One region of the Paenibacillus sp. PK1-4R genome, then DNA from elsewhere that is predicted to be linked to it. Evidence: predicted binding sites of a transcription regulator. Region 1 holds the regulator's gene; each other region holds the start of a gene.
The links. Region 1 encodes LexA, which represses DNA repair genes until DNA is damaged. Its sites were predicted from a motif close to CGAACATATGTTCG; they were not measured.

Region 1 (10,407 bases):
TGGATTTTGCATTAGAACATCTGCAGGAATGGGCTGCACCCAAACAAGTTCCAACCAATTCGGCTATGCCGGATGGGGTGAGTACCATTTACCCTGAACCATACGGAGTGGCGCTTATTATTGCACCTTGGAACTATCCTTTCCAATTGGCCTTCGGTCCACTGATTGGAGCAATTGCAGCCGGTAACTGTGCAGTTATCAAGCCTTCTGAATTAACACCAGCCGTATCTCGTCTGACGTATGATCTGATTCAGGAGATCTTCCCTCAGGAGTATATCGCAGTTATGGAAGGGGAAGTCGAGGCCAGCACAGCATTGTTGAAAGAGAAGTTTGATTATATTTTCTTCACAGGAAGCACGGGTGTTGGTCGCATTGTGATGAAGGCAGCTGCGGAGCACCTGACTCCTGTAACTCTTGAGTTGGGCGGTAAAAGTCCTGCTATTGTCCATAGCGATGCAGATCTGAAGCTGGTGGCCCAGCGTATTGTTCGTGGTAAGTTCCTGAATGCAGGCCAAACTTGCGTTGCTCCGGATTATTTGCTTGTACATGAACAAGTTCATGATGAATTGATCAATCTGATTGGTGCAGAGATCAAAGATAAATTTGGAGATGATGTGTTACAGAACACTGATTTCCCGCATATTGTCAATGCTCGTAACTTTGATCGGTTATCGAAATTCCTCACAGATGGCAAAACGCTGATAGGTGGACGATCTGTACGTGAGCAGTTGCTGATTGAGCCGACTGTACTTGGAGATGTGAACTGGGAATCAGCTGTCATGCAAGAAGAGATCTTCGGTCCGATTCTTCCTGTATTTACGTACAGTGACTTGAACCCTATGCTGGATGAGATTGTTCGTCGGCCAAAACCATTGGCGTTATATCTCTTCACACAGGATGAGCAACTGCAGGATCAGGTTCTGAATCAAGTATCCTTCGGTGGGGGATGTATTAATGACACACTTTCTCATATGACTTCACACTATCTCCCGTTTGGTGGTGTAGGGGAGAGCGGTATGGGCTCATATCACGGGCAACAGAGCTTTGATGTGTTCTCGCATCACAAGAGTGTTCTGAAACGCAGTGAATAATTAGCAGTTAAAACAATATAAAAATAAAAAAAAGAGGTTGTCCTGTTCATCAGGGCAACCTCTTTTCGTATTTCATTGCATCTAGTTTTGTTACTCGAGTTAAATATTAATGAATATCTCGGAAAAGGCCAATGACTTTACCCAGAATACTAACGTGTTTCAAACGTAAAGGTTCGAAGGTCGCATTCTCCGGTTGAAGGCGAATATGATCTTTCTCTTTATAGAACGTTTTCACTGTAGCTTCATCGTCTTCAGTCATTGCAACGACGATATCACCGTTATCAGCAGTTTGCTGCTGACGGACAATAACGTAATCTCCGTTAACGATTCCAGCTTCCACCATACTATCTCCCACTACTGAAAGCATAAACACTTTCTGTTCGCCTACATAATGTGTAGGAAGAGGGAAGTAGTCTTCAATGTTCTCGGTTGCAGTGATTGGAACCCCGGCTGTAACCTTACCAACGACAGGAATACGTGCAACGCTATGAGCAAATTGATGAGAATGCTCAGATTCTTCCTGGCTCAAAAGCTCAATGGCTCTTGGCTTGGTAGGGTCGCGTCGGATCAAACCTTTTTTCTCCAAACGATCCAAATGTCCATGTACTGTTGAGCTGGAAGCAAGTCCAACAGCTTCACCAATTTCCCGTACGGAAGGAGGATACCCCTTCAACCGGACTTCATTTCGTATAAACTCCAGAATAGCCTGCTGCCTGCTGGATATCTTCGACATACCGTATCAACCCCATTTTAGTAACGTTTGGGAAAATTATAACATAGAACCTCCGTTCGTACAAACATAAGTTCTAAATAAAATGGCATTAAATCAGTGTTTTTTAACTTTTAGAACCGAATTTGTCCAAAAGGCAGAGCATAATACTGCAAATGCTCTGCAAAAGAACTTTAATTAAGGTATTTCTCCTTCAAAAAAGAAGCGAACAATTGTTCTAAAAATCTATTGAACAAAACAAGTGTTCGTGTTATATTGATTTCAAGAGATAGGAACAAACGTTTGGAGGCGGGTATTTAATGAGATATTCTACTTATCAAAGCATTTATGAACCAATGAATTCGGAACTGGTGAAGTCTAACATAGGGAACTACAAGAAGGTTTTAGCACGTTTCAAGATTTCTTCATGGATGTTAAAGGTAGCCATTACTTCTTTGATTATATTTATTGGATGCAGCACTGTTTTAACTGTATTTGCTGGCAATGAGAATGATGTTCTGCCTGGAGGAAAGATAGCCGTTTCACAAGGGGAAACATTATGGAGTATTTCTTTGGAACATAAACCTACGAATATGGATACACGTATTTATATAGAAGCAATTAAGAAAGTGAATCAACTTCATACAACTTCCATCCAAGTGGGACAAGTACTAGCTCTACCGCAATTTGCAGAATAAAATGCACATCAATGAGTGTTAACGCGTGTCAGCTTGACAAGCTGCCTTTATAATGGCAAAGTTAATATGACTTTGTATTTTTGGAGGGGACAAGCTTGGATATAGATAGTCTGGTAGCACGCATTAACGAATTGGCTCGTAAGCAAAAGTCCACTGGATTGTCGGAGGAAGAACTTGCTGAACGTGCCGAGCTAAGAGAGATTTATTTGAGTAATATTCGCAGCAATTTCAGACAACAACTGGATACCATTGAGATTGTTGATGATGAGAATGACAAAGGCCACCAAGGCAAACTCAAACACTAACGAAACCTAATGATATCATTATGATATTTAGGTTTCTTCCTGTTATTTTGAGTGTGCAATTTATAGGGGGAAATGTTGGTTTGCAATTATGTAAGCCGATACAAAGACACATAAGGGGGATTCTCATGTCGCGTTCGTTCGAGAGAACGGTTAAGAAAAATTCCAAGCAGTTAAATCAGCAACGCAAAAAAAGTGGTCAACCAATCACAGGTACACCAGGTGAAGAAGTCTTTAAGGGACGCAGCTTGTTGTTCCCAATATTTTTGATTGGTCTCGCCTTTTTGTATCTGTTTATGAGCACATTCCTTGTGCAAGCTCCAATGACAACTTGGGACTGGGTGACCATGCTGCTTTACGTATTTTTGGCAGTCATCTTCATGCTTCGCCGTCCATACATCAAGATTAGCAGTAATCGGATTATCACGACGAAGGGTAATCGTGAACGTTCAATCGGGGTTGACGATATTGTCAAATTCAGAATTGAACCAGGTACAGTTGTTATCGAACATAACAGTCGCGGGAAAAGATGGGTGTTTACCAAGTTATTGAACCGTTACGATACAGATGCGATTGCCGAACGATTGTTGAAGTTTGCAAAAGCACACCAGATCACCGTGGAAACCGTCGAAAAGTAATTATTGCATAAAGGGGTAGATGATCGGAATGGCGTTAAAAGCGATTTTGTTCGACCTAGATGATACTTTATTATGGGATGAGCGTAGTGTTCGAGAAGCTTTTCATGAGACTTGTCTAATCGCAGCGCAAAAGACTGGGGTTAAACCAGAAGAACTTGAAGAAGCTGTTCGTAATGAGGCACGTGGACTGTATGAATCATATGAAACCTTTCCTTTTACTAAAATGATTGGAATCAATCCGTTTGAAGGCCTATGGGCTAACTTTACTGGTGGGGATCAACCTGAGTTCCGTCAGTTGGAACAGCTTGCTCCAGTTTACCGTAAAGAATCCTGGCGTCGTGGCTTGTTGAAGTTGGGTATAGATCGGGAAGATCTTGCTGAACAACTGGCCGCACAGTTTGGAGTAGAACGGAGATCCAGACCACATGTATACGAAGAAACGATGGATACCTTGCGTCAGTTACAAGGAAAGTACAAACTGTTGTTGTTAACAAACGGTTGTCCTGCTTTGCAACAAGAGAAGTTGGATGGTGTACCTGAATTGACTCCTTTCTTTGATGAGATTATTATCTCGGGTAACTTCGGAAAAGGAAAACCAGATCCGTCGATATTTGAACATGCTTTGAATAAACTGGGTGTTAAACCCGAAGAGAGCATGATGGTTGGAGACAAGTTAACGACTGATATTCGTGGTGCTTTATCATCTGGCATCCAATCCGTATGGATTAACCGTGAGCATAAGACCAACAATGAAACGTATGCGCCAGACCATGAAATAACGCATTTATCGGAATTAAATCAGCTTATTGCTAATTTCTAAGCAGATCAGCTATAACATCTTTCCTCAGCACCCTGAAACATTGGAAGCTTCTATGAACGATGCTGTCGTTCTTGAAGTTACCAATGTTTTTTTATTTGAGCTTGTTGACTAAATTACCTTGTTAAAAGAGATCTCCATTTTTTTTACTAAAAGTTATTGAAATTAGGGGGAAGCTGGATTAGAATATAACTAACATACTAGTATGACTAGTATTTAGATTGTCCTAAAGCAATTTCTTTTTGACTTACTTCATTAAAATGGAAGCAGGGAGTTATTGCTAATTATTTTCTATTGATTGTAAGCGCTTAATATTTTGAAAAAGCTTATTTCGATTTGGAGATCACACCACTTAGTAAGTGCTAATTAATGATGTGAAGCACCTTGGATTGTGTGATTCTACATAATACATCAAATTGATATCGCTTACATTTGGCATTTATCTATTTCGTAGTGGGGGTGAAGTTGAAGGATTGGTTGTCTTCTACAAGAGGAGAAACGATGGGAGTTGTACATGAATTACTCTTACTTATCAAGTCCTGGATCGGAGTGAAAACACATGGAGTCGGAAACCGCTAAAACAACGTTAACCATGACATCTTTACGTAAAGAGAGCAGATTACGAACGGCAGCAACTTTGTTCCGCAAAGACTGGCAGCTGTATTCACTATTAATCCTTCCCATCATTTATCTCCTTATTTTCAAATATGGACCGATGATTGGTAATGTGATTGCGTTCAGACGTTTTGTTCCCGGGGGAAGTATATTTGGAGAAACGTGGGTCGGATTAAGGTACTTTAAAATGTTTATTGAGGACCCTACCTTCTGGAGAGTATTCGGTAATACGCTGATGTTAGGCGGACTTGCGTTACTCTTTACATTCCCGGTTCCAATCATTTTTGCCTTGATGCTTAACGAAGTGAAGAGTAAACGATTCAAAAAGTTTGTACAGACCGCGTCATATCTGCCTCATTTTCTGTCCATCGTTATCGTTGCGGGTATGATCCTGCAGCTGACAGCAGTGAATGGTTCCATTAATGGGCTGGTGGCTTTCTTTACCGGAGACAATATTCCTTTTATGCAGCGGGCTGAATGGTTCAGAACAATCTATATCACTTCTGAGGTATGGCAGGGTATGGGTTGGGGAGCGATTCTGTATCTGGCTGCACTGACAACCATTGATGATTCTTTGTATGAAGCTGCGCGTATCGATGGTGCCAATCGGTGGAAGCAAACGATTCATGTAACAATACCAGGGATCTTGCCAACGATTGTGACGTTATTGATTTTGAACATGGGAAATTTCCTGGCTGTTGGATTTGAAAAAATCTTACTCTTGTACAACCCGTTGATCTACGAGACATCTGATGTGATCTCCACTTACCTTTATCGGGTCGGATTGGAATCCAGTAACTTCAGTTATGCTACCGCAATTGGCTTGTTCGAATCGCTGATCGGTCTGATTCTGGTGTTCTCCGTAAATGCCATCTCACGCAGACTGACACAAAGAAGCTTATGGTAAAGGAGGAGCATCATGCAGGAATCCAGATCTTACAAGGTATTTAAAGTATTCAATGTCATCTTTCTGCTGTTCGTGGTATTCATAACACTCTATCCATTCTTAAATGTCGTGGCACAATCCTTCAGTAGTGAGTCCTATATTAATTCCGGTAAGGTTAGTTTGTTCCCAAGAGGATTCAATGTGGAGACATACAAGACCATCTCGCGTGACAGCATGTTCTGGACCAATTATAAAAATACGATTATCTACACTGTAGTAGGTACGTTAATCTCCATGTTCATGACGACTATTTTCGCATATGCTCTGTCCAAAAAGAGGTTGATGGGTCGCAAGTTTCTGACGATGTTCGCCGTATTCACGATGTTCTTCAGTGGTGGATTGATTCCAAACTATGTCTTGATTAATTCCCTTGGGTTCAACAACACCATGTGGGCACTTGTTGTTCCTGGCGCAATTAGCATATACAACATGCTGATCATGAAGTCATTTTTTGAAAATATGCCTGAAGAACTGGAGGAAGCTGCCTCCATAGACGGTTTGAACACCTACGGGATCTTGTTACGCATTATTTTGCCGCTTAGTAAAGCAGTTATGGCAACCATGGTGTTGTTCTACGCAGTAGGTCATTGGAATTCCTGGTTCCCAGCCTTTCTGTATTTGGACAAAAAAGAACTGTTCCCGGTCACCATTTATTTGCGCAATATGATTGCAGGAGCGACAAGCGGGGCATCTGCCGGTGCAACCTCAGCTGATAACCTGACACAGATTGCTGCCAATATTAAGTCAGTAACGATGGTATTAACCATCTTGCCGATACTCACCATCTATCCATTTGTCCAAAGATACTTTGTAACCGGTATCATGTTAGGGTCTGTTAAACAGTAATGCGCAGCAGCTATATAAATTGAACTAAAGATGATTTACACGGAACACTCCGATGACAGAATAACCTTTCAATCGCTGTTATCCCCAGATTTTTTCGATTCCCTTTTTAAAAGGGAAAATCCGGTGATAGCATATGCTTCCGATGAAGCTTTCTTTCAGAAAGCTTTAAGGCGAGCGCTTCGCTTTTTCAGGTTTTTTCTGTCCTCTCCGTTTTGTGTAAATGAATAGTTCAATTTATATAGAAGTTTCACATGATTACTTTTAGAGATTGATTAAAAAGTTTTAAGGCAAGGTCAACCTAAACCAAATTCAGGGGGATAACCTAAATGAATCAAAAGCCACGTAAGTTTGTTGGTAAAATGGTGTTGGCAACAATGATGACCGTTGTTCTGGCAGCATGTAGCAGCGGTACCGGAGCTGGAGGTGACGTCACAGAAGTTCAAACCAAGGCAGCGATGGAGACGTACAATGTAGGGGATACATTCAAGGCGACTGAGCCATTTAATCTCTCCATACTATATAGTGATCAACCTAGTTATCCATACAAAAAAGACTGGTTACTTTTTAATAAAATTACCGAACTGACGGGTGTTACGCTTGAGCCAACGATTGTACCCATGAGTGATTACCCTCAGAAGAGATCTCTGTTGATTAGCTCCGGTGATGCACCACTGGTTATTCCTAAAACGTACCCTGGTGAAGAGTCTGCATTTGTATCCTCCGGTGCGATTTTGCCAATTAGTGATTATATTGATTTGATGCCAAACTTCAAGGATAAAGTGGAAAAATGGGGTCTGGAAGATGAACTTGAAGGACTTCGACAGGAAGATGGAAAGTACTATGTACTCCCGGGTCTGCATGAAGAAGTATGGCCAGATTACACACTACTCGTAAGAACGGATGTTTTTGAAGAAAATAACATCGCCATCCCGACCACATGGGACGAATTGTATGATGCAGCGAAGAAACTGAAAGAGATTTATCCGGATTCCATTCCGTTTTCGGACCGATTCCAATTTAATAGTACGTTGAACATCGCTGCTACTGGCTTTGGTACCAAGGCTGGATGGGGTTTTGGTAACGGATTGACGTATAAGGAAGATCAGGATGAGTTTGTGTACACGGCTACAACACCAGAATACAAAGAGTTGCTAACGTACTTTAACAAGTTGGTATCCGAAGGGCTACTCGATAAGGAGAGCTTTACACAGGATGATGATCAGGCTGTACAGAAATTTGTATCCGGCAAATCATTCATGATTAATGGTAATTCCCAAACGGTGGTGCTGCACCGAAATGACATGAACAAAACGCTGGGAGAAGGTAAATACTCAGTTGCAAAGATTACAGTACCTGGTGGACCAAAAGGGCAATTAATGTCCGGCTCCAGACTTGAAAACGGTGTTATGATCTCCGGGAAAATTCAAAAAAGCGAAAACTTCAAAGCTATTATGCAATTTATTGATTGGTTATACTACAGCGATGAGGGTCAAGAGTTTGCCAAATGGGGCGTTGAAGGCGAAACATTTACCAAAGAGGGCGGAACACGTAAATTGGTAGAAGACGTGAACTACAATGGCTTGAATCCGAAAGGAACGAAAGACTTGCGTATTGACTATGGATTCTCTGGTGGTGTATTTGCCTACGGGGGTACCACAGATTTGCTGCAATCCATGTTTAGTGAAGAAGAGTTGAAATTCCAGCAAGACATGAAGGATACCAAGGAAGTGATCCCGGCAGAACCACCGATTCCTTACTCTTCAGAGGACCGTGAACGGGTGACACTTCTGAGTACACCACTGAAAGACTATTCGGATCAAAATACACTTAAATTTATCTTGGGTGAGCGGAACTTGTCTGAATTCGATACATTTGCCAAAGAGCTGGAGAGTCAAGGTTTATCTAATTATCTGAAGCTGGCAAATGATACGTACAAAGCCTACAAAGAAAACAAGCAATAATATAGTTGATGTTGGCCAGATTACCGTTTCACACCGATATATAAGTGGAACGGTAATTTGTGCTAAGATGAATGAATACGGCTGATAGAAAGAGGTCTAGGCATGTCACTTAATCAAAAAATTAGAGGCTCGACCCGGGCATATTCATATAACCTGTTAAAAGAACGAATTCTTCATCTGGAACTTAAGCCGGGTACCAAGATTTCAGAGAAAGAGATTGCAGATGAACTGCAGGTGAGCAGAACACCCGTGCGAGAAGCATTCATGAAGCTTGCTGAAGAAGAACTGCTGGACATTATTCCCCAGAGTGGAACGATCGTCTCTCATATTAATCTGGAGCATGTGGAAGAAGGCAGGTTTATGCGGGAGAAGATGGAGAAGGAAATCGTGACTTTGGCTTGTGTTTCTTTTCCTGAAGAGTTCCGATTTCGACTTGAAACCAACATTGCAATGCAGGAAGTCTGTATAGGAAAAAACAATTTCTATCGGCTTTTTGAACTGGATGAAGAGTTTCATCAGATTTTGTTCCAGGGCACGGGTAAGCTGAGAACATGGAAAATGTTGCAACAACTGAATATTCCGTTTAATCGGTTGCGTTTATTACGTCTTGCGGAGGACTCCAACCTGGAGGTCATTATTTCCCAGCACAAAGAGATTTATCGGCTTATCACAGAGCGGCAGACTGAGCAAGCTGTTCAGGTGATGGAAGCTCATCTTAGACTAGTTGTTATTGAACAGGAATCGATTAAGGCGAAATACCCGCATTATTTTATATAATGCAACGATGTTGTATAATACTCTCCATATGCATATGCGAAAACCCCTGTTCAATTGAACAGGGGTTTTGGTTAAGCAAGTTGTAACACGAGAGTGTTAGGCTTGTTTGATAAAAGTAGGATCAGGGTATGGATCTGCAATCCAGCCATCTTTTTCGATGAACAGACGTACAGCAATAATTTGTTTATTCTCCATTAAAGTGAAGAAGTGCGGTGTATTCTCAGGTACAGAGATAACGTCTCCTGGAGACAATTCTACATTAAAGTAGCCTACATCGTCTGTAGCTTTGATAACAAAGATTCCTTTACCAGCGACAATTGCACGAATCTCATCTTCAGCGTGGGTGTGGATCTCTTCGAACTTGGCCAGCTTTTCTTCGATATCTGGTGTTTGTTCGGACAGCGTGATGACATCCCAGATCTGGTATCCACGACGTGCAGCCAAATCTCTGATTTCATAATCGTAAGTTTCCAAAACCTCAGTTTTCTGTTCATCAGTTAATCCAAAGTTATTTTGCAGATCAGTGTTCAGTTTGGATGCGTCCCACTTCTCGTATAATACTTCGTATTTGTTCAAGAAATTTCGAACATTTTCGTCACCAGTGATGCGTTCGTTCGTATTTCGGATAACAATTTCAGCCATGTTCTTTCCCTCTTTTCCACTTGGTTTAATTGAATTATATCGGATTGCTTTGTTTTTGTCGATTCTCAAATTCCGTTCATATTCGTGCAAACCCGCCATCTTTCGGGACCAAACCCGATCTTTCACATTAAGTTAGTTTCTGTTAAACTAAGATTTAACGTTTTGCGGGGGTGAAGATATTGGATAAGATTAGTCTACACGATGCATTAAAACAACGAATATTAATCCTCGACGGTGCAATGGGGACCATGATTCAACAAGTTGATCTGACTGGCGAAGATTTTGGCGGCGAAGATTTGGATGGATGTAATGAAATGTTAGTGCTTACTCGTCCAGAGCTGATCCAGCGCATTCATGAAGAATAT
Region 2 (10,407 bases), 2.9 Mb from region 1:
GTTGGATGTCTTCTACAGTCAGATGCAAATGTTTGGACACAGCGCAATTGATGGAGCCTATCGCGAAATTACACGTATGATATTAGTTGATGAGGCAGATAATTTCCTCAGCAAAGATTTCACTTCCATTAAGAAAATCCTGAAAGAAGGACGTGAATTTGGGGTAGGAACGATTTTATCAACACAGTTCTTAAGCCACTTCTCAACATCGGATAATGATTATGCGAATTATATTCTGACCTGGATTGTGCATAACGTCTCTGAAATGTCTGCGAAGGAGATTCGAATGGTATTTAGCACACAGAGTAAGTCTGAGGAAGATAACATTATGAATCGGATCAAGTTGTTACAGAAGCACTTTAGTATTGTGAAGGCTGGTTCAAGACAGCCGATTTTGATGAGGGATAAGGCATTTTGGGAGTTAAATTAATTACAGTTTCGTTTGTCACGGTTAGTTAAAAATGTTGTATTAATAAAGGCTCTAAACAGTAATCAGTGCTTGACTTAATAAAACGCTTATGCTGCACTTTTTTTTGTGGAAATTAGGTTGTGTAGATGCTCAGACAACTAAATTTCATTGGATACAATTTGTCAAGCACTGATTGTATAGGTTAAGCCTTAATAAATTCAATTAATTCCTTTTTTTGTATTTGACATAAAGCATAAAATTTGGCGGAGGGTTATAAATGGACTTTCATTCAGAACAAAAAACGATAAAAGAAATATTCACATCTGATAAAAAATATATTATACCAAGGTTTCAAAGAGAATATTCATGGACGATTGATGAGCTTACTGAACTATGGAAAGATATATTAACAAATATTCAATATTTAGATGATAGATTTGTTACAAGAAATTACTTTGTCGGCTCTTTAGTTATGGTCGGTGATCAGAGTTCTTCCAATCTACAAGTTGTAGATGGGCAACAAAGATTGACTTCAATTACAATTTTATTTAGCGCACTTGTTCAAACATATAAAGATTTAGATGAGGAAAAAAAAGCGAATGGTTGCTATAATTTTATTGAGGGAAAAACTCCTGATGACGATTCATATTTTAGACTTGAGAATAAAGCTTCTTCTGATTTTATTAAACAAGCTATTCAGTATGAAAAAAAAGAAGATTTAATTCCGAAAAAAGCTGAGGAAAAAAACTTAGCATTTGCATATAATTTTTTCAAAAAAAAATTAAAACAGCAAGATTTAATTGAAGAAATGAATCATTATACTAATTGTGGAAAAGACAAAACAAAAGAAAATCATATTAGATGTGTTACGGCAATTAGAGACCAAGTACTTGCTTTTAAAACCATTTATATAACAGAGCCGAATGAAGATGAGGCTTATAATATTTTTGAAACATTAAATGCAAAAGGCCTTGATCTTTCAATGGCTGATTTGATTAAAAATCAAATATTTAAAGTACTTAAGGATCAACATCCAATAGATTATGCAAAGAATCAGTGGAAAACTCTCTTGAAGAATTTACAAGAAAGAGAGAATCAAATTGATATTAAAATTTTTATGAGGCATTTCTGGATTTCAAAGTATGAACATACAACTGAAGCTAAAATCTATCAGTCCTTCACTAAACATGTCTCAAAAGATAATAAAAAAAATATGAAGTTATTTTTAGACCAGTTAGTGGATGAATCAGAACAATATAAATTAATAACCTCACCAACTACAGATGATTGGAAACAACAACAGGATTTAGAAATTTATCAATCTTTGCAAGCTTTAAGTGTTATGAGGGTGATTTCACCTCGACCTTTACTTTTATCTTTGTTAGAAGGAAAGAAAGATGGGAGGGTCTCATTAGATTCTATTAAAAGGGCTTTTAGAGCAATTGAGGAGTTTCACTTTGTTTTTTCAACAATTTGTTCGTCGAGTGCTTCAGGTTTAGAAAGTAAATATTCTAGATTTGCTAGAGATTTTAGGAAAGTAAAGAATAAACAGGAAAGTAATAAGGTGATAAAAGAATTAATCAATGATCTTTATGAAAAAAAACCAATCTATGACGAATTTCAACAACAATTTGTAAATAAGTTGCGTTTTTCAGATTCCTATACTAAAGAAAAAAAAGTTATTCAATATTTCTTTAAGAAAATGGAAAGATACTACAGAAAGAGTAATGAGTTGGATATAACTAACATTAGTATTGAGCACATACTACATCAATCTAAAAAGGTTGAAGAAGCCTACTCTATAGGTAATCTATTACCACTTTCCCAAGAGCTTAATACAAGATGTGGAACAAAAGCTTACTCTGATAAGGTGAACATTTATAAACTTTCCAATTTTAAAGTTGTTAATGAGTTTGTTAATGAGTACGATGGAAGAACTGATTGGAATGTAAAAGATATAAGAGATAGATCGTTATCGCTTGCTTCGCTAGCTTATAATGAAATATTCAAAATTAAATAACAGATTTTGAATTTATTGTAGGGACCTTCTTTTAGGTTGGTCCCTATTTAATTAAACCTGAACTTCAAAAAATGAATTGATTAAATCAGACATGTCAAGGAATACAAGTGCTTTTTCTTCCACCAATTTGGTGCGCGTTGTTTTTAGCAAGAAACTCAGTAATGTAGAGTCCTATAGCTGATTTGTTAACGTCTGTTTTCGAAATTTGGGTTAGAATTAAATCCCACTTATTTTGTTTTTATTAGTTAATCTCTCTAAACAAATCCAAATCAGATTCACTTACATCAGCGCTTAACGTGATTCTAATGGTCTGTCTAACCTCCTCTAACGATTTCCTCGCCGCGCTTAGAACATGACTTGGTTTACTTGAACTACATGCTGAACCAGATGAAAGTGCAATGAAGCTGGATAATTTTTTTAGCAGTAGCTCATTATTTACACCGATAAATTGAAGGCTAATTAATCCTGGAATTTTATCTTGTGTGTCGCTATTGAAAGTAATCTTGTTACCTAAATTTGTCTTAAGAATATCGACAAGATAATTTTCCAACTGAGTTAGACGCTGAACATTTTCCTCTAGCTTCTGTGATGCAAGCTCAGCAGCCTTGCCCAATCCAACAATATTGTGTACAGCGAGAGTTCCACTCCGATAATTGTTTTCCTGTCCTCCTCCGTGAAGGAGGGGGGTTAGGCGAGTGAAAATCTCTTTCGATTGTTTCCGTATGATGGCGGCTCCGATGCCTTTGGGGCCGCCTATTTTATGTGCTGACATCGAAAGGAAACGAATTCCTTTGTGTTTCCGCAAATCAACGGGTACTTTTCCGATAATTTGAGTTGCATCAGTATGAAAGAATAACCCGTTGGCTGCGTATAATTTGGAAAGTTCACCAATAGGATTCAGTGAGCCAATCTCATTATTTCCCCACATAAATGAAGTGAGCAGAGGTTGGATCTGGGTAACTGCTTCTGTGACATTTTCAATAATTACTCTTGCAAAAGAATCGACATCAAGGAATTTCGTACTGAAACCACGATCACCCAAGAATTGAACTGTTTCGAGAACAGATGGATGCTCGGCAGCAGAAGTCAACAAATAATTGGATGCGTTCTGTCTATGACCGTAGTAGTCAGCAACGCCTTTAATAATCATATTATTGCTCTCGGTAGCTCCACTTGTAAATACAACCTCGTCTGGATCACATCCTAATAGTTGAGCGACTTGTTGGCGAGCTTTAGCTACAGCTTTTTTAGCATTCTCTGCCAGAGAATAAAACTTACTGGATGGATTACCGTACTCCTCCTGAAGATAGGGAAGCATTACTTCTAAAACTTCAGGATGGATTTTGGTTGTGGCGCTATTATCCAGATACAACATTGGGATCACTACTTTCGTTAAGATAACAAATTACGAATGAATTTTTCGTAATTTCCTGCGCTTTTATACTCTGAAGCCAAAGTGCGTATGCCGCGTTCCAGATGAGCGTTAAAATAAGAAGGGAAGAATTCTTCATCTGTTAATTCGCGACCAGCGGCTTGTGTAACCATTGCACGAAAGGAGTAATCAAACTCTCCTGTAACTGTGCTCCGATTCAATACAAGACCATCTGTAAAATCTTTTGTAATAGGTACAATTGGATTACTTGAGTCATTATTTCTCAGAGATAGAGCAACTGCATACCGGATCAAAATGTTGGGAGTAATACCGGTTGAGGCATGAAGTTGTGTTAGCGTCTCTTTAGCATATTTGGATGTTTTTAATGTAAAGTTCATGAATTTTGTCCCGCCTCTCTAATGATATCAAAGTAGCGGTCTTTTACTATTACTGCGCTTTCTTGTGAGGCATCATATTCTAGCGTGTAACAACGAGCCGTAATCTCTTCAATCACATGAAATTGTTCTGACGTGATTTCAGAATCCGTTGTGAACATAAGGACTTGTTCTCCACAACGCGGGATGAAATGTTGAATAAGGGACTTTTTGTGGTCCTGGTCAAGTCTTCCCATGAGGGTATCGAATACAAACGGCAGTTTCCAACCTGAAACTCTAAACATAGCTAGTATTACTGTTAACATCAGCATTTCTTTTTCGCCAGCAGAAAGACGTTCTTTTGAAATTTCTTGGTTCATCAAGTTATATAGCTTTAATTCGAAAGTCGTGTGATCAATATGAATTTGTTTTATGAAATCTTTCTTACGGAAGAGTACGTCAATCATACGCACAGTTTCATTAGCAACGTCATCAAGTTTTTTACGCCATTGGCGTTCTCTAAAACGTTGACTAACTTTTAGTAATTTCTCAGTCATTTCATATGACTTTTCAGATTTATGATATTCTCGAATCTTGTCTTCTACTTTTTCTTTTTGCAGTATTTTAGCATGCAAGCTTTCAGACAGGGCTTGAATTTCTAACTCAATTTGTTCCATCATCATATTGTGTTGCTCAGCTTGTTTTGTTTTCTGTTCAATTCGTTCCAGAAGTTCCTTGAATTCACTGGCTTGATCATTCGTTTCTAATTGGGTTCTTAATTCTTGAGATTCTTTTAACAAGATAGCATTTTCATCGAAACGGCTAACATATTCGGTTACATTTAGTGCTTGAATTTGTTTATTCAAATTATGAATCTCGCTACGCTGCTCAAACGATGCACGATGAATTAATTTGGTTTGATCGGGTTTTATTAAATTCAGTAGACCTTCAAATACAGATGTCACTTCACGTTCATCTATCTCTTTGCTTGACCCAAGTACATTATTAAGAAGAGAAGCTAGCTTTTCTTCTACTAGTGAGTTTGCAACATAATCGTATGACTCAAATTGCTTTTCTCCATTTAACTGATGATATACTAGTCTGAGTTGTTTCCTCGCTATAAAGAAGGGAAGAAGAGATGAGACGAAATGCCGTACATGTTCTGAATTCGTTTTGCGTTTGTTCTCAATGATGTTTATTCTAGAAACAATTTCTTGTCTTTTTTCCTGAAGTAGGCCACCGTGAATTTCGAAATCCTTTTTATCTTGTTTAATAGCATCATTCAGATTGCTTATCTCTTCTTCATGCAGCACTGTAAGCTGTTGTTTTTCGTCGATTGTTGCTTTGAGTTGATCAATTTCAATCTCGAGTTGTTCATACTGAGCAACTTCTTCTGCTGCACTGGCATTTTGCTGAGCATATTGTATTCGGTAAGTGTTCAGATCCTTTTCCAAATTTACGAATAGATCCAGATTAAATAGGATTTTACCTGACTCTTTCAAGTACTCTGGAATTTTTTCTTCAGAAACAATACGTGAAATATCCTCACCATCAAAAAGGCAAAGTTCAAATAATTTTGGAGGCATTTCTTCACGTAATCGACTCTGGAAATCAGAAGTTTGTTGAGCAGATAAGAATTGATTATCACGTTTAACTGCAAAACTCTCACGAATACGATCATTTTTTATTCGCCAGCTTCTTACTAATGAATATTCATGTAATTCAAAATCCTCAGTGGAACTGTAATCAAGAGTAATCTGAAATGCGTCAGTCACATTCTCATTAATTGCTTTACGATTCAGTAATGTTCTAATTTTACGATAATAGGGTTCATTCTCAGTAACAAAACCATATGCCATGGAGCCAAATAAAACGATTCTTAAGGATTCTAGTATTGTCGTTTTACCAGCACCATTTTTCCCACCAAGTAGTATTACGTTACGGTTAGTCGTTGTACGAAAATCAAATTTATTGAGCTCTCCATGGTAAGCACCTATGTTTCGGAGAGCCAGTTTTTGAATGTGCATTGATTATTAATCCACCTTTATAAATGTAAGAAATCTTGTCTGAGTGTTTTATCAAATGCCTGGAATAGTCCTCTTCTTACTTTTACACCGGAGTATTCTTTCTCAACAGATATTAATTCTTTAAGAAGATTAAGGTTGACTCCTTCTTCTTGACAGAGAGATTCTAGATCGGTAACTTGGTCTTCTTTGAATACAGGACGATCATTTTGATGCCAATCGTAAACTATACCTGTTTCTTCTTCGACGATCAGAGGAAGTCGATCTTCCCACTGTAGGTCGTCATTCCAATATTTCCGAATCGCTTTAAGCTCTTCAAATGTGATTAATTCAACGTTAGGGTCATGCATTTGGCGAATTTCTTCTTGAGTTTGTAATAATTTTCGAAGAATTTCTTCCCGAGCTTTCATTGTGAAAGGACCGACGCCAAAACGTTTAGGAAGAGCATCAGGATTCTCATCATCAACGATCAAAATATCCAATTCCTCCACAGATGCAAGGTTAATTTTATTTTCTTCAATATAATGCTTCATTTCAGATTTGAAGATTCTAGGGTAACTCAAATCATCAGGATCTATGCCGCCTAAATTTGTTGTCAGATAGACTTCGCCATTCATACGATGTTTTTGTCTTTTCGTACGATCTTCACGTATTTGAACAAGGAAATTTCTAAAATCATATAATGGACGCAACCAATCTACACCGTTATTAATAAATCCGCTTAACGCCTTATCTTCATTAACAACTGTACATGTCCAACACCCAAAACGACTGTTTCCACAAGAACCTGCACTTTCTTTTATCTCTTTGTCTACCACGAGAGGGCATTCACTACTTGAATCTTGATAGAGTTGAAGCAGTTCATTATTATCATCGCCCCATGGTGACTCATACTGCAATAAAAATTCCCACACATCATCAAGAGTGTAGGAGCGAATCGGAGCAAAAACAAATGCGTTTCGAAGTGTAGAGTGGCGCATTAAATTTGAACCTTCTATAGTATGAGACTGCATTACTCCTGCTCTTGTAGAACTTTCGGAATCTCGAACTCCTAGTAACATAACCACTTCACCAAACTGATCCACTTTATCAAGAATGAAGCGGTTAGCAGGCTCGATTTTCAAACGATCCGTACACCATCTGAACTTTTGACGAGGAGTAGGATAACCTTTTCCAATAATAGAGGCCCAAAAGGTTTGCTCAACTTTTGGACGTACCTTGTGTGTTTCAATAGGCAAACCTACAGCGAGTGCTTTATTTTGTATGCGTCCAAGAGTTCGCGTGATTTTGTCTATAATTAAAGGAGTTTCTACTTGAGTATCTGATGAAATGACGTACACTTTTTTCTTCAGAAGAGAAGGCTCTAGCTCGGATAAGGCTTGAAAGACTAGCTGTACAACTGCCGTTGAGTCTTTTCCCCCACTGAAACCTACGACCCAAGGCTTCTCATCTGCTAAATAGACTTCTTTGACTAGTTCTTTGGCTTCAACGAATTTGCTTCCAGTATTAAATATATTAAACATCAGTAGATGTACCTTCTTTTATTTTATTTTCAATTTTCTGCTCGGCTTCTGTTAAGGGGAGCCCTAGTTTAAATTTTATGAGATTTGCAGTCAATTGAATGGTCTCATTTGTCTTGTTAATACGTCCGGTTTGTCCATAAGCACGGCCTAACCAATCCGCTTTATTATCGCGACTCCAGTCGATTTTGGATAGTTCTTTTACGTACAATTCCCATTGATCTGCATGATAACGATAAAGATATTGGCCAACTATACCAATAGCTTCGAGGAATACACCATGCGCTACAACCGAACCAATACGAAGATCTCTTGGCGAGGTTCGCTTATTGAGTACATCTTGCCATTCCAATATAGAAACACAAAGTAGAGCCCAGAACTCAGACACAAATTTTTTCTCGGGTTCTGAGATTAACTCACCTTTGCGCTTACCTAACAGTTTACAGATCGTATTGAAAATGTGATTCAGAGCAAACAATTTAGGAGAATTTTTGGACAAAGACACTTTCTCACGATCCGTATATCGCTCCAATAAAGGAATTTCATTAATTAAACTTTTAGTGATCAAAGATAGTTGATCACGGTGATCGTATAGAATTCCGATTGAAGATGTGGTATTCACTGCATGACGATTCAAATCCGAAAACATTTGCTGAGAGCGCAGAAGTCCAAGGTCATGAAAGAATACTACGGATATCGTTTCGTCACCAAGTTCAGGCGAAATTTTGAGAGCTTCTTCAATAGCTGCACGTCTATGTTGACCGTCATTAATGAGAAATTGAGCATCTAAAGAAATATTCAAATAACCAAGATCTTTAAACTCTTCTGATTGTGGCTGGAAAATTAGCTCGCCGTTTACTGATGCAGTTAACGAAGAGAAAATATAATCTTTAGGATTCTCAAGAATATAATTCGTAATATCCGGAATTCTTGATTTATTCATTAAACGTTGTGCACGGTGGTCGGCCGGAATTTCCTCCTCATCAAAAAGAAATATCCTAGGTATTAATTTCAATGGGCACATTACTGTATAAAAATCTCTTCCAGCTTGAATCCCGCGAATCGCTGGAAAACTATAACTGAAGTTCATAGGCATCCCCCTGTTTTACGTACGTAATAACGTAGAATGTATATTGATTTTATCGTAAGACGAACAAATGTTCAATGTCTAAATTACATAATAAAGTAAATATAGTACGTAATTACGTGAATAAAAGATGAAGGAATAATGAAAATAACGAGGTAACATTCCGGTCGTGTACGATCGGCGTGCTCCTCGTTATTTTAGTTTTTATCATAAGTATCGAAGATCTCAGTAATTATATTAAGCACCATTAAAATGTGCTTAGGTTCATGGGTTCTTAATAGAGAAATGATCTTAGTAATATTGGAATCATCTTGCGAGAGATCTTCACGCTCCTTAACGTATGTAAACAGTTCATATACCCCGACATCTAAAGCGGCAGCAATCTTTTCAAGATTTTTTAAAGATATATTTCGTTCTGCTCGTTCAATAAAACCAATGTAACTTGGATTAAAACCCGCATTTTCAGCTAATGCTTCTTGAGACAGATCTCTAGATTTTCTTAGATCTCTTATTCTCGCGCCCACTAATTCTAAAAGTTCGGACATATGAACACCTCTCTTTAATTAGAAGTGTAGAGAAAGAATCATCGTTAATTAACCAATAGATAATAAGTAATTTGTATTTAAAACTACTATGTAGTAATATTTTGTTTGTATCTTGCCCAAAAGTAAAAAAAACATGCAAAGTATTCGAATGTTATGTGGATTCTAAACTAATAATTTGAGGAGTTGATCAACTTGTATCACGCTTACTCCTACAAGAATCGGCAGAATAATGAATTTGTAAATGGTATAGATGATAAATTATCAGACGTCAAAAAAGATGTATTTGAATATCAACGGCTTTCCCAATATCACATCAAGCTTGCTGCAATTATGCGTGATCATAATCAATTCAAGGCTTGTTTGATTCTCTGTGACTGGGCTCTAGCCTCTATGATTAAAGCGTTGTATATCCATAGTTATCATTCAATGCATCCACCGAAGGAACTCACTATGAACGTAATCTTGCCTCTAGTTCATACAGACGCTGAACCGGGATTGGATATCGCTTTGTTCATCGGTACGATGCAACATATGTCATCCTTAGCGGATTGTCCATATGATCAACCTTTAGAACTGAATAACATCGAAAGACTTTTTCGACGAACGGAAGATATAGTGAGAGAGTTAACCGCACGATTGGTGAATGATTCAACAGAGTAGATTTTTTTTTTTTTAAAACTATTTTTATAAACCTTAGGGTTAAACGATCATGACAACGGAGAAGGACTGCTGATCGTCGGTTCGTCTAACTTTTCGTTCACGGCTCTGAAGACGGGGTATGAATGGAATCTGGCGATGAATGCGGAGGCGGAGCCGTATACGTTTCAGTCAGCTTTGGACAAGTTCATGCAGAGTTTCTACCACGAGACAACATTGCCGGTGAACCCGGATTCGATTGAACTGTATGAGGAAGAGTACCGAAAGTATCACCAGAAGAATCCGGAGATGATCCAGCGCATCACGGAGATGGAAGAAGCGGAGTTTGGCACAGGTCTACCTGAGGACAAAGAAGAAGAAACCGCCGAGCTGTCGCTTGCCCTGATCCAGCCGCGTTTG
Region 3 (10,407 bases), 400 kb from region 1:
AAATATGAAATCTATCATTGACCACGAGTGAGGAGCAATCAACCTGGAAGCAAGCAAAACTCTTTTAATGGAATAACTTATCATGATGAAGTCGTCATTTTCGCGGCTTTGTTTATTTTGTTGACTATTGTCAGGTTAGTGTAATTTCCCGTTTTAGTTAACGTTATAATATAAACAGAGTTCAAGACATGAATACAATAAATGGAGGGGTAGGATTGAACAAGTATGTGTTACATATAGTTGCAAGTGTAATTTGCATATTGTTACCTGCTGTTGGTCTCTTATATGTTTTGTGGGATAGCCACCAACCCAAAATAGGACCTGTAGGAGACGGAAAACCGAATTATCCTTCAATATCTCAATGGATATCTATTAGCTCTTCTTTTATTCTTGGAGTAGTTAATTTACCTCTTTCCATAATTCGATATAGACAAAAGACTAAAAGAAGATATTAAAAGTTAATGCTTATTACGCTGACGGGCAGGATAGATGAATTTTGTGAATATACGCCAGGTATGCGAACGATAAAAACATAAACTTTTAAGATTAAAGACATGCTACAGTCTTCAGAATCGCAGAATTCGTCAAAGGAAGTATAAAAGAACTAGGCAGTAGAGTGCCTATCGTCAGGCAAGAGAAGGGTGATCACGATAAATCTGAATTAAAGCTGGAGGCGAATGAAATGCTGGAATTAGAGTTTACGACTATAGAGGAGTGGGATGAAGCATTGTGGGCGCGGATGGAGCGAATCTATCATGAGGCTTTTCAACGCGGTGCTAAGACAAAAGCGATTCTGCGCAGTATGCTGGACCGGAAAATTGGTTATTTACACACGGGCGTGCATCATGGAGAAGTGGTTGCGATGGCTGTTACTGGACTGGAGGGGAAGGTTGCGGACCGCATTCTGATCATCGATTACCTCGCGGTTGAACAGAAGCTGCGCGGGTTGGGCATAGGGACCTGGATGCTGGAGCAGCTCAGAGCCTGGGCGTTAAGGGAACACCGGATCAAAGGTATGATTATCGAGGCGGAGTTCGGGACAACGGAGGCTCATCAGGAACGCATTCAGTTCTGGCAACGCAACGGGTTCATCCTAACCTCCTATGTCCATCAATATAGAATGGTGCCAGAGCCGTATCAGGCAATGATGCTGCCAATGGATACAAGTACGCATGTGCCTGATGATGGTGAAGCACTGTTTCGTTATATCAATGCTTTTCACAAGGTTGCTTACCGGAAGAGTTAGACCGCATTCAATGGACCTGCAGGAAATTACCGTAGAGATTAGGATGAAAAATGATCAATTCTTGACTGCATGGTCAATAACTGATACATTAATCCCATGAGCAGACCAAGAGAATTTGATGTCGATCGTGTATTACACCAGTCTATGGAAGTATTCTGGAATCAAGGCTTCAAAGCAACTTCTTATGAGGACCTTACGCGTACTACAGGAGTCAAAAAGCAAAGTTTGTACTGTGTTTTTAAAGACAAGCGATCGTTGTTCCTGAAGGCGTTGGCACTTTACCGTGAACAGGTTATAGCGAAACTGAAAGAGATTGAAACCCTGGATTCGTCTCCCGTTGATAAACTGGATACCTTACGATATTCCCTTTTAGACGATGAAACTGGCTGCCAAGGGTGTCTAATTGTGAATGCATCACTCGAATTCGGAACAGATGACGAGCAGGTCACCCGCGAAGCTGAGCTCATGGCAGAAGAGATTCAACTGGTATTAGAGAAGATCATAAGTAGTGGCCAGAAACAACAGTTAATTTCCAACCGGTATACGAGTATAGAGCTTGCATCTTATCTAAATAACACCATCCTTGGTGTGAGAGTTATGGAGAAATCTGGTTCATCCCGTGAACAGATCGAGACGGTTCTGCGTACTTCATTTGGCATGATCATGTCTTGATCTTTTTTTTGTGAAATTCTTGACTACGAAGTCAAAAATAAATGAAGGCGGATCAATACACCACGAAACCTTGAAGGAGGTGGGGCTTTTCGATAAAGATCGTGTATTGATTCATTTGGAAGTAACATCTAGTTGTTAACCAGGCTGGTTGCTGTTTAACATCTCCTAGGTCAATTTATATAAAACGAAATATGTGGAGGTTATTATGAATTATTCTCAATCCGTAGAAGCATTGTTCCAACCTATAGAGTTAGGTCACTTGAAGTTATCCAATCGGATCGTGATGGCGCCAATGACGCGTCAATTTTCTCCGGACGGTATCCCGGGTTCGAATGTTGCGGGCTATTACCGCCGTAGAGCAGAGAACGCAGTGGGGCTGATTGTGACGGAAGGGACAATAATTAATCATCCGGATGCATCCAATCAAGCCAATGTGCCGCACTTTTATGGCGAAGCTGCAATGAATGGTTGGGCACATGTTGTATCTGAAGTACATGAAGCTGGCGGTCGAATTATTCCACAGATCTGGCATATGGGAGCCAAAGGTCATGTTAATGATTATTCGGAAGCTGAGATTGCTACAATCGTTCAAGAATTCGCAAAAGCAGCCTCAGAAGCGAAACGCGTTGGGTTCGATGGTGTTGAAATCCATGGAGCACACGGCTATCTGATCGACCAATTCCTGTATGAGAAAACCAACTCTCGTACGGATCGTTATGGTGGAGATATGATGGCTCGCACACGTTTTGCAGTTGAAGTGATTGAGGCTTGCCGTAAAGTAGTGGGATCGGAATTCCCTATTGTACTGCGTTTATCTCAGTGGAAGACAGATGATTATCAGGCTAAATTGGCTGAAACACCGGAATTACTGGAGCAGCTTCTCGCACCGTTGGTTCAAGCTGGAGTCGATATCTTCCACTGCTCCACACGCCGTTTCTGGGAGCCGGAATTCGAAGGGTCTGATCTGAATTTTGCTGGTTGGACCAAAAAACTGACTGGTAAACCGACAATCACTGTTGGATCGATTGGTCTTGATGGTGACTTTACAAGTCTGTTCACAGAAGGTAAAGGCGCAAGTAACGTCGGTATAGAGGGATTGGTACAACGACTTCAGAATGATGAGTTTGATCTGGTTGCTGTAGGCCGTGCTCTTCTAGTCGACCCTGAATGGGCTAAGAAAATTCAAGAAGGACGTACTGGTGATCTGGTTCCATTCACAAGAGAGGCGATGACTGTACTTACTTAATTGTAGTTATAATCATTAGGAATATGTATTAATCAAACACACCTTCAAGAGAATGAAACCTTGTCGTAAGATAGGGGAGATCATCTTGGAGGTGTGTTTGTAATGGCAACCAGAGTGAGTTATCCGGTAGAATTAAAGATGAAAGCCATAGAAATGAGACTGGCAGAGGTTTCAGTTTCGGAATTGAGAATTGCACTGCTTTGAATTTCACGCGGGCAGCAGAAGTCCTGAGCTACGTTCCTTTCAACGTCACGATGCAAATTAAAGCATTGGAAGATGAGCTAGGTGTTCGCCTCATCTTCCGCTCAGTGCCGAACCAAGAACTCAAGCAAACGCTCTTTGAGGGAACCACGGATATTGTTTATATGTTGGATGAACCCATTCGTTCGAGTGGACTTTCCGTGGAACCTTTGCTGGAAGAACATTTCCGATTGTTAGCTCCTCCTGATCACCCACTCGCCAAACGAACTGTGCTGCAATTGGAAGATTTCCATGAAGAAGTGTTCCTGACAAATGAGAAGGGGTGTCCATATCGAACGATGTTTGATCGATCATTTGAGAAAGAGGGCATTGATAACATCACATAATTAGAGTTTCAAAGTGCCGAGGCTATTAAACAGTGTGCAATCTCGGGAATCGGTATCGGTTTTCTTCCTGAAATCGTTGTAGATGCCGAAGTTGAAAGCGGGAAACTTGTTGTTCTTCCATGGGAAATTCCGGATTTGCGGGTGTATACACAGATGTTGTGGCATAAAGACAAGTCGCTTTCACCAATGATGTTATCTTTTATAGAAGCAACCAGGGAAGTTTTTGGTTCACAGAATGAAAATAAAACCGTATAGTTTATGTATGAGACATCAAACTGTTGAGCACAGTAAAACGCTGTTGAAAGTGGGTAGACATTATATATGATTCCACTAGTATACGACCAGATTAACCATTGGGGAAAAGACGATGAATTTTTCCTTGCATTGTTAAAAAGATTAAAAGTAGAATTTATAGCTGACCTGGGCTGTGGAACAGGAAGATGGACTACTCATCTTGTTCAGTGCGGTTATAAAATTACCGCTATAGATCCCAATGAAGAAGCGATTGAAATGGCGAGAAGTAAGGATAATTCAGGAAATGTGGATTGGATTGTAGGTGATAGTGCGGATTTACAAACCAATACCTATGATGCGGTAATTATGACAGCCAATGTTGCACAGGTATTTCTTACAGATGATAGTTGGAAGCGAGTAATCTCGGACGTATTCCGATCCCTAAAAAATGGGGGTCACTTTATTTTTGATACACGAAACCCTTTGGTAAAAGTATGGGAAGAATGGGAGAAGGACAAAACTCCTGACTTAGCTAAAGATAAACTAAGCGGAGATCCTTTAGAAATTTATACAGAATATGAAGGGTTTGAGGGAGATATTTACACTTTCTATGAAATTGTAAAAAACACAAAAACAGACGAAGTGTTAGTTCATGAAAAAATGCAGCTAAGGTTTCGAAATCAAGACGAATTCGATGAGTCGCTGAAACAAATCGGTTTTTCAAAAATTGAAACATATGGTGATTGGGAGTTCAAACAAGCAAATTCTGAGAATAGATCGTTTATTTTTCATTGTGTAAAATAGCAGTTAGTTAAAAAATGTCGAGGGACAAAGACATGATCCCATTGAAAGTCGCTATTTTAGCGGCTTTTTTATTTTTACAAACATTGTTTCGTTCAAAATCCATTCAATGAAATTTGTTCATATATGATGAACTGGAGTATGATGGGGGAAGGCGATGCTGATAATTACCATATAATCAATGCCAAGTATAGAGTAATTTTATGTAGGTCTAAAGCTTTTGGACCCGGCTATACAACACCATACTTCCTTGAAGGGGGACATCTGTTTTGGATGAGCAGTTTCTAGATTTATTGGCCGAGAAATATGATACCGAAGAAAAAATTATAACAGAGATCATCAACCTTGAAGCGATCTCCAATCTCCCGAAGGGAACCGAGCATTTTGTCAGTGATTTGCATGGGGAGTTCCAGGCTTTTCAGCATGTACTAAGAAACGGTTCGGGTACCGTCAAAGAGAAAATCAAAGAATTATTCCGGAAGGTTTGGACGGATCAAGAAATCAATGATTTTGCGGCGTTGGTTTATTACCCGGAAGAAAAAATACAGCTGGTTATAGGGGAAATGAGCAATAAACAGGCTTTGAACCAGTGGTATAGACTAACAATTGAACACATGCTTAAGCTTATTTCTTATGCCTCTTCCAAGTATACACGCTCAAAATTGCGTAAAGCTCTGCCGGAGCAATATGTATATATTGTAGAAGAGCTTTTATACAAGACGGATTCGACCAACAATAAGGATCCTTATTACGAGGAAATATATCGGCAAATTATATCCTTGGGCCAGGCGGACAATCTCATTATCGGCCTTGCTTATACGACACAGCGCCTGGTGGTTGACCATCTTCATGTGGTTGGAGATATCTATGACCGGGGGCCGTACCCCGATAAAATTATGGATACGCTGATCAACTACCATTCTGTAGACATACAGTGGGGGAACCATGATGTCCTCTGGATCGGAGCCTACGCAGGTTCTCTGGTTTGCCTTGCGAATATTATTCGGATCTGCGCCAGATACGATAATCTGGACATCATTGAAGATGTATACGGAATCAATCTGCGCCCACTGCTAAACCTGGCGGAGAAATATTATGAAGACAATCCGTCCTTCAGACCTAAGTTACAGGCTGGCCATCATGTATCGGAGCAGGAAATTCTGCAGATCACCAAAATTCACCAAGCCATTGCCATGATTCAGTTTAAACTTGAAATCCCGATTATCAAGAGACGCCCATACTTTAATATGTCTGAAAGACTTTTGCTGGAGCAGATTGATTACGACAAAAATGAAATCAACATCTGCGGTAAAACGTACCTGCTGGAAAACACCTGTTTCGCAACCATAAATCCACAGAAGCCTGAACAATTGCTGGAGGAAGAACGCCAGGTGATGGAAAAGCTGCTGTTTTCCGTTCAGCATTCCGAAAAGATGGCCAGACATATGAATTTTCTCATGAAAAAGGGTAGTCTTTATTTAAAATACAACGGGAATTTGTTAATCCACGGCTGTATTCCTTTGGATGAAGAAGGAAATATGGAAGAAATGCAGATTGAAGACAAGACATATGCGGGCCGTCAATTGCTTGATGTTTTTGAAGATTATTTACGTTACGCCTTTGCGCATCCGGAAGAGACAGAAGATCTGGCGACGGATATGGTATGGTACATCTGGACAGGGGAATGTTCCTCGCTCTTTGGAAAGAGAGAAATGACCACTTTTGAACGGTATTTTATCCAAGATAAAGAAGCACATAAGGAGAGAAAGAACCCTTACTACCATTTACGTGAAAATGAAGAGATCACTCGAAAAATTTTGCAGGAGTTTGATTTGAATCCAGATCATGGACATGTCATTAACGGTCATACGCCAGTCAAAGAAAGTCGTGGAGAGAGCCCTGTTAAAGCAAATGGAAAAATGATCGTGATTGACGGCGGTTTTTCCAAAGCCTATCAGTCCACAACGGGCATTGCCGGATATACCTTGCTGTACAATTCTTTTGGCATGCAGCTCGTCGCCCATCAGAAATTTAATTCAAAAGAAGATGTGTTATGTAACGGAACAGACGTGTTATCTCTAAAAAGATTGGTGGACAAAGAACTGGAGCGGAAGCTGGTGAGGGAAACCAATGTCGGGGAGAAGCTGCTGCGGAAAATCTCAAACTTGAAGGATCTATTAGAATATCGCTACATGAAATGAAACGATTGCTAAAAGTACACACCCGGATCAACCGTTTGAGTGCAATTTGACGTAGACGCTCGTATTGGGCAGGGAAGTAATAATACCCTGTCTGTGCGAGCCTTTCTTTTGTAACAGTACGATGTAACAACAAACTTTATGACTTACAGTTGAACTAACCGAGGATTTTCAATTGGTGGAGGAGGAAGATATGGGCTACAATTCACGGAAGGAAGCAGTATTTGAGGCGAAACGGGTCCGTAACTGTACCATAGCGGCAGGTCGTCGTCATACCGTTGCTCTTAGATCTGACGGAACAGTAATAGCTGTGGGTGATAATAAATACGGTCAATGTAAGGTAAGCGATTGGTGCCATATCGTCGCAGTTGCGGCTGGTAATGTTCATATGGCTACGAACACCGGTAATGCACATACAGTTGGTCTTAAATCCGATGGTACTGTAACAGCTATCGGTTGGAATACGCATGACCAATGCAATGTAAGCGAATGGCGCGATATAGTAACCGTTTCGGCAGGTTGGTGCCGTACTGTTGGGGTTAAATCAGATGGCACCGTGGTTGCGGTGGGGCGAAATAATGAAGGGGAATGCAACGTGAGCAGCTGGCATGATATTGTATCGGTCACGACGGGTGACTGGCATACAGTTGGTCTAAAAATAGACGGAACGGTAACAGCCGTTGGTAACAATAAGTATAACCAATGTAGCGTAAACGACTGGGGCGACATATTGGTTGTTTCGGCGGGGTATCTTCATACTGTTGGGCTTAGATCGGATGGCACGGTAGTGGCTGTGGGTAGAAATAATGGAGGGGAATGCGACGTAAGCGGTTGGCGCGATATTGTAGCAGTTGCAGCTGGGAGTTATCATACCGTTGGTCTTAAGTCTGACGGGACGATGGTTGCTGTGGGTTCGAATAAACATCACCAATGTGATGTAAGTGGCTGGCACGAAATTCGAGCTGTTTCGGCGGGGTGTGCCCATACGATTGGACTGAAATCGGATGGTACGATGGTTACTGTGGGGGATAATGGTTATGGACAATGTGATGTAAGCGGATGGAGTAGCATCCAACAATAAAATACTAAGAAAGCAGCAGCTGATGTCGGCTGCTTTTATTATTTGTCGCGGGACAAGAACATGGTCCAATTGAAGTCGCTAATTTAGCGGCTTTTTGTGCATTGGCTTTTGAATAGCACCCTTAATTACATATTCAAGTATTTTCGCATTTAAGTCAGGAGAATGAAAACTGTGTTTACAGGTGGGAGTTCAAATGATGGAGAAGCTGGTGTGACTTAGTATGATTTGAATCCATCACTTCGTCGTAGCCTAAATATAAATATTTACCTCTTGCATAAAGAACATGTGTTCGGTTTATAATATATACAAACATACGTTCTTAAAAGTACAGGAGTGATTTCAGTGTTGGCTAAGCAGCGAACCATTATGCTCATCGATATGCAGTCGTTTTATGCTTCAGTCGAAAAGGCAAAAATGCCTCAATACAAAAATAGACCACTCGCCGTCGCTGGCGATCCAGCAAGACGTTCTGGCATTATCCTTGCTGCTTGTCCACTAGCCAAAGCGAAGGGGGTATCTACCGCGGAACCACTCTGGCAGTCTCTTCAGAAGTGCCCTGAACTGATCATTGTGAGACCACACATGCAAGAATACATCGAAGTATCCACTCAAATCATGTCCATTATTGAGGAGTTCACCGATCTGGTTGAACCGTACAGTATAGACGAATTATTCGCTGATTTTACAGGATCAATGCATCTATTCGGTAATGATCCAGTCGATTTGGCCAAGCAAATTCAAGACAAGATCTATAATGAAACAGGCGTTTATGCAAGAGCTGGTATTGGCGAAAACAAAATCATTAGTAAATTGTGCTGCGATATGATCGCTAAAAAAGCAGAGGGGGGCATTTTCCACTTAAAGAAAGAGGAATTACACCTCCACATTGGAGAAAAGCCCATCCGCGATATGTGGGGGATAGGCTCCAGAATGGAAAAACATCTGTGGAAGATGGGCATCCGAACCATTAGAGACCTGGCGAATACGCCTCTTTCCAAACTAAGAAGTAAGTGGGGGGTTAATGGAGAAGTCATCTGGAGAGTCGCAAATGGAATCGACAATTCACCGGTAACCGTAAACACGCACAGTACACAAAAGGATATCGGAAACGGAATGACCCTGCCAAGAGATTTCATAGAGGCTTGGGAGATCGAAGTAGTTATCCTCGATATCTGTACAGAAGTGTGCAGAAGAGCTCGTAAAAAGGGACTAATGGGGAGTGTCGTTTCCGTGAGTGTATCTGGAGCGGATTTCGACCACCCAACTGGTTTTAACAGACAGGTGAAACTGTCTGATCCAACAAACATAACCGTTGATGTGTGCAAAATAGCCAAAAGCATATTTCATCAGCACTGGGATGGGCAACCTGTACGCCGTGTAGGTGTATCCCTTTCTCAATTATCCAACGCGGATACATATCAACTATCTTTTTTTAATGATCAAGAGCAGAAACGGGCCATTGATCAGGTGATGGACGACATTAAGGATCGTTTTGGCGACATTGCCATTCTACGTGCGAGCTCGATTACGGCTGCGGGTCAAGCGATCGATCGAGCATCTAAAATTGGGGGGCATTACAAATGAGCAAAAAACTGGAGGCCAATGGATTATGGGAATCGAGCCGAATGATGCTTCCACAACATAAAGAACGAATTATACAGCATCGAACTCAAATTCATTATCAAACGAAACCACTGATCCATGAAGATGAGTGGGAGATTATTACTCAGAATATAGATGTGTCGCTCAATTATACATTGCAAGCCACCTTTGAAATATTTACTGAGTCAGGCAATCGCTATATACACGGGATCGTCACTTCAGTCAGTACCTTTGGAAAGAAAATCAAAATTGAAATGGAGAATGGATTTGAATGGGTCGATTTTGATCAATTGGTCGCTGTGAAACTTGAAGAAGGAGGCGTGTAAAGTGCGACAGACTTTCGAGGAACTTTCACTCGTGAAGAGAGTGGTAGAGCTCCCTTATCTTTTAGGTGCTCTGGAGGTAGATAAGCATAAAATATACGCTTCAAACTTCAAAATGAAATCTGTGTATGTTGACTACCTGGACGGTACCCAAAAGAAAATTGCTTTAGAAATGTACAAATCAAAACAAACGCTAAAGGAACATCATATTAAAATCATAGATGAAGTGAGATCTGAGCTGAGTTTAACGGTAGATTATTCGGTGAGAGGTTACATTCATAAAATGACATTATTATGGAGCAAAGTGAAAGTGGATGTAACCTTAATGCTTACTGAACATATGAACGTTGATATTACTGATTTGCTCAAATGAACATAGAAAATAAGATGTACCTGCGAACAAGCCGCGATGTATAT

Region 2: dndB (DNA sulfur modification protein DndB) is a predicted target of LexA. The motif match lies at 8,870-8,883, and genes of this name have one in related genera.
Region 3: QNO02_RS15990 (DNA polymerase IV) is a predicted target of LexA. The motif match lies at 8,372-8,385, and genes of this name have one in related genera.

What each region holds. Positions count from the first base shown of each region.
Region 1 covers NZ_CP126535.1:4,090,632-4,101,038, reverse strand. The annotation lists gene QNO02_RS17740 (aldehyde dehydrogenase) at 1-1,091, shown strand, start outside; gene lexA (transcriptional repressor LexA) at 1,198-1,824, opposite strand; gene QNO02_RS17730 (LysM peptidoglycan-binding domain-containing protein) at 2,121-2,498, shown strand; gene QNO02_RS17725 (DUF896 domain-containing protein) at 2,594-2,803, shown strand; gene QNO02_RS17720 (hypothetical protein) at 2,929-3,438, shown strand; gene QNO02_RS17715 (HAD family hydrolase) at 3,467-4,258, shown strand; gene QNO02_RS17710 (ABC transporter permease) at 4,848-5,777, shown strand; gene QNO02_RS17705 (carbohydrate ABC transporter permease) at 5,790-6,662, shown strand; gene QNO02_RS17700 (ABC transporter substrate-binding protein) at 6,989-8,623, shown strand; gene QNO02_RS17695 (GntR family transcriptional regulator) at 8,726-9,400, shown strand; gene QNO02_RS17690 (acireductone dioxygenase) at 9,497-10,042, opposite strand; gene metH (methionine synthase) at 10,222-10,407, shown strand, end outside.
Region 2 covers NZ_CP126535.1:1,172,875-1,183,281, forward strand. The annotation lists gene dptH (DNA phosphorothioation-dependent restriction protein DptH) at 1-430, shown strand, start outside; gene QNO02_RS04845 (DUF262 domain-containing protein) at 687-2,429, shown strand; gene QNO02_RS04850 (cysteine desulfurase family protein) at 2,671-3,804, opposite strand; gene QNO02_RS04855 (DndE family protein) at 3,822-4,199, opposite strand; gene dndD (DNA sulfur modification protein DndD) at 4,196-6,202, opposite strand; gene dndC (DNA phosphorothioation system sulfurtransferase DndC) at 6,220-7,722, opposite strand; gene dndB (DNA sulfur modification protein DndB) at 7,715-8,809, opposite strand; gene QNO02_RS04875 (helix-turn-helix domain-containing protein) at 9,004-9,351, opposite strand; gene QNO02_RS04880 (hypothetical protein) at 9,544-10,011, shown strand; gene QNO02_RS04885 (DEAD/DEAH box helicase) at 10,147-10,407, shown strand, end outside.
Region 3 covers NZ_CP126535.1:3,685,961-3,696,367, forward strand. The annotation lists gene QNO02_RS15955 (GNAT family N-acetyltransferase) at 683-1,246, shown strand; gene QNO02_RS15960 (TetR/AcrR family transcriptional regulator) at 1,343-1,918, shown strand; gene QNO02_RS15965 (NADH:flavin oxidoreductase) at 2,124-3,164, shown strand; partial or broken gene QNO02_RS15970 (LysR family transcriptional regulator) at 3,347-4,006, shown strand; gene QNO02_RS15975 (class I SAM-dependent DNA methyltransferase) at 4,073-4,789, shown strand; gene QNO02_RS15980 (fructose-1,6-bisphosphatase) at 5,056-6,987, shown strand; gene QNO02_RS15985 (RCC1 domain-containing protein) at 7,178-8,065, shown strand; gene QNO02_RS15990 (DNA polymerase IV) at 8,432-9,649, shown strand; gene QNO02_RS15995 (YolD-like family protein) at 9,646-9,993, shown strand; gene QNO02_RS16000 (YhjD family protein) at 9,995-10,363, shown strand.